DNA from 3 places in the Aerococcus sp. NPDC058936 genome. Region 2 is predicted to be linked to each of the others. Evidence: predicted binding sites of a transcription regulator. Region 2 holds the regulator's gene; each other region holds the start of a gene.
The links. The regulator LexA, encoded in region 2, represses DNA repair genes until DNA is damaged. The targets are predictions, from matches to a motif close to CNAACANNTGTTNG.

Region 1: a site for LexA is predicted at 1,646-1,659, ahead of ACFW0C_RS09090 (replication-associated recombination protein A). Genes of this name have one in related genera too.
Region 3: a site for LexA is predicted at 1,730-1,743, ahead of ACFW0C_RS00545 (Y-family DNA polymerase). Genes of this name have one in related genera too.

The regions. Positions count from the first base shown of each region.
Region 1 covers NZ_JBHYKZ010000011.1:60,536-63,827, forward strand. The annotation lists RNA gene ssrS (6S RNA) at 30-217, opposite strand; gene ACFW0C_RS09090 (replication-associated recombination protein A) at 314-1,585, opposite strand; gene gshAB (bifunctional glutamate--cysteine ligase GshA/glutathione synthetase GshB) at 1,777-3,292, shown strand, end outside.
Region 2 covers NZ_JBHYKZ010000008.1:19,144-22,435, forward strand. The annotation lists gene recJ (single-stranded-DNA-specific exonuclease RecJ) at 1-548, shown strand, start outside; gene ACFW0C_RS07210 (adenine phosphoribosyltransferase) at 548-1,060, shown strand; gene lexA (transcriptional repressor LexA) at 1,437-2,048, opposite strand; gene ACFW0C_RS07220 (diacylglycerol/lipid kinase family protein) at 2,248-3,171, shown strand.
Region 3 covers NZ_JBHYKZ010000001.1:113,350-116,641, forward strand. The annotation lists gene ACFW0C_RS00535 (GNAT family N-acetyltransferase) at 140-565, shown strand; gene ACFW0C_RS00540 (LURP-one-related/scramblase family protein) at 1,112-1,603, shown strand; gene ACFW0C_RS00545 (Y-family DNA polymerase) at 1,815-3,176, shown strand; gene ACFW0C_RS00550 (hypothetical protein) at 3,169-3,292, shown strand, end outside.

The DNA.
Region 1 (3,292 bases), on a different contig from region 2:
ACGCATCCTCTAAAAAGTTAATTTTATAAAAGAGCTCCGTTATGTGCCGTGATGAGATCTATCTGTATTGAACCCGCATTGATATACAGGTGGGAACCACATATCTACTTCAACAGTCCTCGTGATGAGGCGTTATATCCATAAACCTTGGCAGTTCCCTAGATAGCTAATTGTTCGGTCAACACATGTAAAGAAATCGCGAACACTACAGAGGAATTCTTCTTGTAAATATCATACAATCTTTTGAGGGTAATTTCAAGTTTTAGACTCTGAAAAAGCCGACAATTACCTTAATTTTAACATTTATAAGTGATTAATTACCTTCACGTTTACGGCGGTTTTCAGCTAAAGCCCGTTCATAATTCCCAGTGTCTCCGGCTTCGTAATACCGTCTACCAACTAGGGTATCTGGCAGGTATTGTTGGGATACCCAGTGGTTAGGGTAGGCATGTGGAAACTTGTATTCATTGCCGTGACCTAATTTTTCTGCGCCTTTATAATGCGCATCTTTTAGGTGTTTTGGAATGATACCAGACTTACCAGCCCGTACGTCAGCAAGGGCAGCATCAATTCCTTGAATGGCCGAATTGGATTTAGGCGATAAGGCTAAATCGATAATGGCGTTGGCTAAAGGAATCCGAGCTTCGGGTAGGCCTAATTGGTTGGCCGCTTGAACTGCGGCTACGGTTCGTTCGGTTGCTTGTGGGTTGGCTAAACCAATATCTTCATAGGCTATGACTAATAATCGCCGACATAAAATGGTCAATTCACCGGCTTCAATTAACCGTGCTGCGTATAAGAGGGCAGCGTCCACGTCGCTTCCACGGATAGATTTTTGAAAGGCTGAAATGACATCGTAATGCATGTCTCCGTCTGCATCGTGGGAGAATGATTTCATCTGCATGCTTTCTTCCGCGATATCCAAAGTAATATGGATACGGCCATCCGCATTTTCATCTGTTGATTTAACGCTTAGTTCTAGGGCGTTTAAGGCCGACCGCAAGTCCCCAAAGGCTGCATGGGCAAAGTGATCGATAGCATTGTCATCAATGTCAACTGGAAAACTGCCCAATCCGCGGTCACTATCGGTTAAAGCCCGTTCTAAACCAGTTTTAATATCTGCTTCATCCAGTGGTTCTAATTGAAAGATTTGGGCCCGTGACCGGATGGCTGGACTGGTATTAATAAAAGGGTTTTCAGTTGTTGCCCCGATTAAAGTAATCAATCCTGATTCCAAATGGGGTAGTAGAAAGTCTTGTTTTGTTTTATCTAGTCGGTGAATCTCGTCTAGCAATAAGACGATACCGCCAGAAAATTTAGCTTCCTCAACGACCGCCTGTAAGTCCTTCTTGCTGTCTGTTGCGGCATTTAACTTTCTAAAGGCATATTTCGTTGACCCAGCGATGGCTGAGGCAATCGATGTCTTCCCAATACCGGGCGGTCCATATAAAATCATGGATGATAATTGCATGGCTTTTACCATTCGAAAAATGATTTTGCCTTCTCCAACCAGATGTTGTTGGCCGACAACTTCTTCGATTGACCGAGGTCGCATGCGAAAGGCTAAGGGATTGTGTTGTGGCATTTACCTGGCTCCTTTCTTGACTATACTCCCATTAATTATAACATAGGTGATGCATCTTAGCGAATATACGTTCGTTTTCAAATAAAAAAGTAAGACAGAAAAATGGTTTGATAAGCACATTAGTGATAAAATAAGTCGAACAACCATTGCTATACGGATGGTAGAAGAGTAGATGAGGAGTTAGATTACATATGAATTGGTTACAGTCATTCATTCAACAAGCAGAGATTCGCCACGCCTTCAAAGAGGCATCGGTAGGGATTGAACGAGAGGGTCACCGGATTACACCTGAAGGGCAGTTAGCCTTAACCCCACATCCTAAAAAAGTGGATGGGTCAACGTCGTCATTTTATATTCAGCGGGACTTTGCGGAGTCGCAATTAGAATTGGTGACACCACCAGTTTATTCTGCGGACCATGTTATGGAATGGTTGCAAGCGATACATGAAGTTGCGATCGAGTCATTAACGGGAAATGAACGGATCTGGCCATACTCAATGCCACCTGCCTTGCCGGCGGATGACTTGATTGAAGTAGCAGATTTAGAAGACCCAGCTGCTGTTGACTACCGGGATTATTTAGTAGAAGTGTACGGGAAAAAATTGCAGATGATTTCTGGTATTCACTATAATATGCAGATTTCACCTACTTTCATTCAACTAGTCCATGAAGAAGCGAAAAAAGTTGACGGCAATAGCCAATCGCTAAAAGATTTCCAATCTGATTTTTACCTACGTTTATCTCGTAATTTCTTACGTTACCAGTGGATTTTAGTTTATTTATTTGGGGCGGCGCCAATTGCGGATGACAGCTTTTTCCGTGTGCCATCAGATAAATTTGCACACCCAGTGCGGTCAATTCGAAACTCTCATTTAGGTTACATCAACAAAGATGACGTGACCTTTACTTATGACAATTTAGAAGACTATGTGACGCAATTAGAGGCCAACGTGACTGAGGGCCGTTTAATCGCTGAGAAAGAATTTTACTCAAATGTTCGATTACGTGGTGCCAACAAAGCACGGTCTTTACTGAATAATGGGATTAAGTACCTAGAATTTAGACTGTTAGATATTCAACCGGATGCCGCTTACGGGATTAAAGCGTCAGATATTGAATTCATGAAATACTTCATCTTGTACTTAGTCTGGTCCTGTAAAGATGCCAATATGGCAGATGTTCATTACGGGATTGACTTGAAAACTAAAGTTGCTGAAGAAGAAACTTTCCAAAAAACGCAAGCCATGGATGAAGGATTAGCTATTTTGCAAGACATGCAAGACATGTTAGTAGCCATTGAAGCTGATCAGTCAGTTATTGAAACGACACAATTGATGGTAGACCGGATGAAAGACCCAGCATTAACCCCTGCTGGCCAAATAATAACGACTATGAATGATGTTGATGGCTACTTAGAAGCAGGGCGTCATTTCGCGGAAGAGGTCTATGAGTCAGCCTGGGCTAAACCTTATGCTTTAGGTGGATTTGAAGATATGGAATTATCCACACAAATCTTAATGTTCGACGCTATCCAAGAAGGCTACCAAATGGATATTTTGGACCGTGATGACCAGATGCTGCGTCTAAAATACAAGACCCACAAGGAAATCGTGAAGAATGCTAACATTACAAGCAAAGATCCTTATATTGGTCACTATGTAATGGAAAATAAGGTAGTCACTAAGGCGTTATTAGCTGAGCACGGCA
Region 2 (3,292 bases):
TTTTCAGGGCTTATAAAGACGAAATTCCTTTCACAAGTGAGGCTATTATGACCAGTGAAATTGATCAGGTTCTTGAAAAAGGTTCGGCACTTGCTAGTAAGGAAGGCTTAGTTATTTTTGATATTCCAAAGGATTTAACGGCTATTAAAGACTTGATAAACCAGGCGGCAATTGATAATATTTATATCTATGCTTATTCTGCAGTTAATGCCTATATGGTTGGAAAACCAACCCGACAAGAATTCGGTCAATTATATAAATACTTACAAGGCCACGGGACTGTCCCGCTAGCGGGTAAGGAACAGGCCCTTGCAGACTTCTTCAAAATTTCCAAAGTCAAACTTGATTTAATGGTGAAAGTCTTAGAAGAAGCGGAATTGGTTAGATGGCATAATACGGATTTAGTGACCTTACCCGTAAATGAAAAGGTAGACTTATTGGCTACTCAAACCATGGCCGATTGGGAAACCCAAATCAATAATGAACGACTTTTACGGTATAATGATGTAACAACGATTAAAGATTTTTTCTATTCAGGAGGAAAATAATGGATTTTAAACAATATATTGCAGACGTACAGGATTTCCCAGAGAAAGATATTTTATTTAGAGATATCACGCCTTTGATGGGGAATGGCCCAGCCTTCCACGAAGCAATCGATGAAATAGTGGCATTTGCACGTGAGAAAGATGTAGATGTGGTTGTTGGACCAGAAGCCCGCGGATTTATTGTTGGTTGTCCAGTTGCTTATGCATTAAATATTGGCTTCGTTCCTGCACGTAAAAAAGGTAAGTTGCCTCGTGAAATCGAGTCAATCGATTACGGTTTGGAGTACGGTCAATCAACCTTACAAATCCATAAAGATGCGATTAAACCAGGCGATAAAGTTTTAATTGCAGATGATTTATTGGCAACTGGTGGTACCATCGAAGCTTGTGTGTCATTAATTGAAAAATTAGGTGGCGAAGTTGTTGGTGCAGCCTTCTTAGTAGAATTAGATGAATTCAAAGCGAGAGAAAAAATCGCTGGTACTGACGTTTTCTCATTAATGCATTACTAATATTAAAAAGTTATAGAAGAGAAACAAGACCAGGTCAGACCCTTTCAGGGCGCGACTTGATCTTGTTTTTTTGATTAGTAAAAAACTGGTGTAGGGATAGAACTTAGCCTGGAATATTCAATTCAGATACGGCGTATAAGACGGCAGCCTCGGCTAACGTGACCAAGTCTTCAATGACAGAACATCAAATTCAACGACTATATATTGTTTCATCTGTTTTGAGCCTCCAAATTGGAATATCTGCTGATATAGATCTAGCGGATATTTCAAGAATATAAATAGGCGATTCGTATTTGGCCATCGACCGGCTTTATTAGCAGGCAAAAAAACCATGATAGTCATCTCATTCAAAAGATGCTTATCATGGTGTAAGGGATTAATATGTATGTTCTCTGAATAAACTAATTACGCGACCTAAAATTTGCACGTCTGGTAATATAATAGGCTCTAAACTATGATTTTCTGGTTGCAGTCGGATATAGCCATCTTCCTTAAAGAATCGTTTACAAGTGGCTTCGCCTTCGTCTGTCATGGCAATTACAATATCACCATTGTTGGCAGATACTTCTTGACGAACGATCACGAAGTCTCCGTCTAAGATACCTGCTTCAATCATTGAATCACCTCGGATTTTTAACATAAATAGGGATTCTGATTGGTTCTTCAAAGTAGGTGGAATTGGAAAATAATCTTCAATTTCTTCAACAGCAGTAATTGGTTGGCCGGCTGTTACCGTACCAATCATTGGAATACCTTGACTAGATACACCTAGTAATTCTAAGCCTTTATCTGTGATTTCCATAGCACGCGGTTTAGTAGCGTTCCGAAGTAGGTAACCTTGCTTTTCTAATTGAGAGAGGTGGCCATGGACTGTAGAAGTTGAAGATAGGTTCACGGCTTCACAGATTTCCCTTACTGTTGGGGGGAACCCTTGACTTTGAATGTTTGAATAGATGCATTTTAGAATTTGTAGATGACGTTCTTTCATTAGCTGTACTCCTTTTTTGTGGGTTATGAGTTCTAACTATTCACGTTTTATTTATAATCAGTATAGCACATACGTTCGGTCAACACAAACGTACATTCGATGAATGTAAAAATTCTGACCAATATTCGTCTAATAACCCAGTGTTTGGTATAATAAAGGTCATAAATATACGCGTGATAAGATAAAAGAGGTGTCAGACATGGGAAATAAAGGTTTCTTATTTATTTTTAACCAAGCTGCTGGTAAAAAGAAGAAGGCCGATATGAATGCATTGGTATTAGAACGGGCTTCAAAAGCAGGATTGAATCAAGAAGATATCTTTTTAGTGTATTCGACATCAAAGACGTCTAGCCAATTTTTGATTGACCGTTTTTCAGAAAAATATCGGAATGGGGTAGTTGTTGCCTGTGGTGGCGATGGAACAGTCCATTCAATCGGGAATTTGATGATAGATACCGATCTTACTTTTGCTATCTTGCCATTAGGTACTGGAAATGACTTATATGCGGGCTTATATGGCAAGCGTTCTGTTAAAGACCAGATTGACCATATTTTTAAGGGTAAAACGAGCGAAACGGATGCCATTTATATTCCTGAATTAGACTTGTATACCATGAATATTTTGAGTGTTGGCGCTGATGCGAATGTTGTTTTTCAAGCCAATAATTTTAAAGAAAACAGTAAATTCTTGCAAAAATACGCCTATATGGCTTCGATACCAAAAGCTTTACAAGAAGGTACGGCATTCGATATTGACCTAACAGCTAGAAAAGATGGGGCAGAGTTGAAGCTTATGGATGGGCCATATATCCTGGCCGCATTATGTAATGGCACCATGTATGGTGGTGGTTTTAAGATTAACCCTGATGGTCAAGTAAATGACGGCCTTCTAGAATTGGTTTATGTACAAACTATGCCAATGCATAAAATATGGGCTGTCCTATACAAGTTTTTTGCTGGAAATCATGAAGATTTGGAAGAACTACGTAGTGTACTATGTGATGAAGTGGTTTATACAAGTAAGGATGGCAGCCCAATGATTCTCAACTGTGATGGGGAAATTTATCAATTACCAACATTTACCTGTCAAGTGAAGAAACACGCTTATAAACGGATTATTTAGAAAATAGATGTAGTAAAAAGACCGACTGGTTTGATGCCTACCCTTGCTAGCGCGCTAGAGGGGAGCAATCTGCCAATCGGTCTTTTTGCATATTCAATTGATGCGTTTTTAATATTGACGC
Region 3 (3,292 bases), on a different contig from region 2:
AACTTTGATATATTACTTTCACATCGGAGGATGAATTAAGTCAGTAGATAAATTCTTAAATTCAAACCGGATAAGATGACTAGTTTAATTAGTTATCTTATCCGGTTTTTTGTATTTAAAGAAAGTGAGGATATAATTTATGGAAATAAAAGAAAGTGATTATATAGAAAATAAAAATATTACAAAAACAGAGCTTGATAAGTATACAAAAGAAATCTTCCCTGAATTAGATAACGAATCAAAAGAGTTTAGTTTTCTTTATGAGGAGAAGGGAAAAATTTTAGGAAGGATTGTTGGTTTCCAACACTGGGATCATATTCAAATAGAATTATTTTTTGTTTCGAAAGACGCACGAGGCAAGGGCGTGGGCATAAGTTTATTTTCTAAGATAGAAGAACTAGCTAAACAAAATAAAGTATCTTATATTTTATTAGAGACGATGAGTTTTAATGCACCAACCTTTTATGAGAAAAGAGGATTTGAACTTTTAGCAACAATAGAAAATTCTCCTGTAAAAAATGAAAATAGATTTTTTTATATAAAGAGATATTCATACGAATCTTAATCATAGGGGAGAATGAAAAACATTATTTAATGATTAGGAAGACTAAAAAGCCCTCAAAATTGATTTTGAGAGCTTTGAAATTTTTATAGTATATTTATTTTGAAAGTTAACATAGTCGAATATTATACTAAGTTCCAGTATTATCAAGGGTTACAGACGGTGAGATTGTGAAAACGGACTTGTCTACCTAAAATAAAAAAGCAGCACCTTGATTTAAAAAGTAGCTGCTTCTTTTTGGTTTATATATTTTTAATCAATAAATATAGGCCAATAAGAAGTAAGGATAGGGTCAAGAAACCATGGACGATTTTTGTCGATTGAAATTCTTTGGGGTATTTAAATAAGAAGATATACCCGTTAACGAAACCGGCGACAACGAGCAAGATAGCGAAAATGGTTAAATACATAATAACTCCTTTACGATAATGAATTCCTTTTCCAATTATACCTTAGATTTCGGTCTTTGGTACGAGGGTTACGGTGTGAATTTCCGCTAGTATAAAGGTATAATTAACTATAAGTTAAGAAGGGGAAGGTTGATAAACCATGAAATTATACATGAAAAACCAATTACTATCGTTGAAACGTGACTTTAATTTGAAGAATGAAGATGGCGATCCTGTTTATAAAATCAAGAATAAATGGCTGTCAATTGGCCAACAATTTCGCATTATTGACCTGGTGCAAGATAAAGAAGTGGCGCAAGTGAAAGAGCAAATCATTGATTTGATGCCAACGGTCGATGTGTATGATGAAAATAATGACAAGGTAGCTGAAATTCGCAAGAAGATTTCTTTATTTAGAGATAACTACAAGGTCACGTCCTTGGATTGGGATGTGAAGGGGAATATCCTTGATTTTGATTTCCGTATTACGGATGAAAATGGCGACCGGATTGCCCGCATCGATCGCAAGTTGATTTCAATTCGCGATACTTTTGTGATTGATATTGAAGACCATGTGCCAGCAGACGTGGTGCCGATTATTTTAGGTGTGGTGATGGCGATTGACTTAGTAGTTGAGCGCGAAGAAGAGTAAGACGAAGAAGATAAAAAAGGAAGACTAAAATTGTATTTAAATAGTTAACTGAGGAGGCTGCGACCGTATGGATCGTGGCCTTTTTATTTTCCTTTCAAAATTTCCTTCGAAACCACTTGTATTTACCGAACGTACGTTCTATTATTAATGGGAACATACGTTCTGTTTTTAAGGGCGTAAATTTAAATGTCTAAGCGAAGGAGGGCTAAAGATGTTTGCGAATAATGTAACGTTTGACTATTCAAAGGAACCTAGCCGCGATATTTTGTGTATTGATTGTAAGTCATTTTACGCCTCAGTGGAGGCAGTAGAACGTGGTTTAGACCCATTAACGACCAAATTAGTTGTCATGTCCTACCATGATGAGGCTGGCGGTCAGAGTAGGGGATCGGGGCTTATTTTGGCTAGTTCACCAGCCGCTAAGAAAGCCTTTAATATTTCCAACGTGACCCGGGCCCGCGATTTACCTTATCCCTATCCAGATGATTTGGTGATTGTCCAACCGCGCATGCGGGTTTATATGGAGAAGAACCAAGAAATTAACCGGATCTATAAAAGCTACGTGGACGAAGCTAACCACCACGTGTTTTCAGTGGACGAAAGTTTCCTAGATGTGACCGATTCATTCAAACTATTTAAGGTCAGTAGTGCCTACGAAATGGCCCAGAAAATTCAAAAGGATGTCCATGACCAGACCGGTATTTATACAACGATTGGTATTGGCGATAACCCGTTTCTAGCTAAAGTAGCCCTAGATATTGGCGCAAAAAAGGAGGGCGACATGATTGCTGAATGGCGGTATGAGGATGTCCCGGATACCCTTTGGCAGATTGCTGATTTAACAGAAGTGTGCGGTATTGGTCACCGAATGGCCCGCCGGCTAAAGGGGATGGGTATTAATAATGTCTACGACCTTGCCCATTCTTCGTATCACGTATTAAAAGATAAATTAGGGGTCATTGGTGCCCAACTTTATGCCCATTCGTGGGGCGTAGACCGGTCTTTTCTCGGCACCCCTTATACCACAAAGGACAAGTCTATCGGCAACAGTCAAGTGCTCCCAAGAGACTACACCGACAAGGACGAAATTGCTGTCGTCGTCAAGGAAATGGCTGATCAAATTGGGTCTCGTTTAAGGCGGGCTGGCGCGCAAACACAAGTCGTCGGTCTTGGCTTAGGCTATTCTATGGGCTACTTTGATGCAAGTGGTAAAAGGGGTATTCATAAGCAAGTTAAGGTAATACCGACTAATCAAAGTAAGGTGATTGCTGAAGTGGCCTTGTACCTGCTGTCCTTACTCTATGATGATCAAGTAATTCGGCATATTTCTTTATATAGCGGCAACCTTGTTTACCATCGAGCAATTCAATTAAATTTATTTGAAAGTGAAAATAATCAAGTAGCGGATATGAAAACAGATGTGATTGTAGATACCATCCGTAAGAAATACGGTTTTAAGAGTTTGGTCTATGCCTCGTCTCTTAAAGCTGGCGGTCGGGCAATTGACCGGTCTAGTTTGGTCGGCGGACATGCTGGTGGTATGGCGGGTATCGAAGGTGAGGCGCATGGCTAAGCGTCTTGAACCTTGGGAACTCCCGAACGCTACAAGACGAGCCCAATTGTCTTGGTTGAAAAAGCAACGACACCCAAGAACCCGTAAATATTTTACGCCTTATAACGAATACGAAG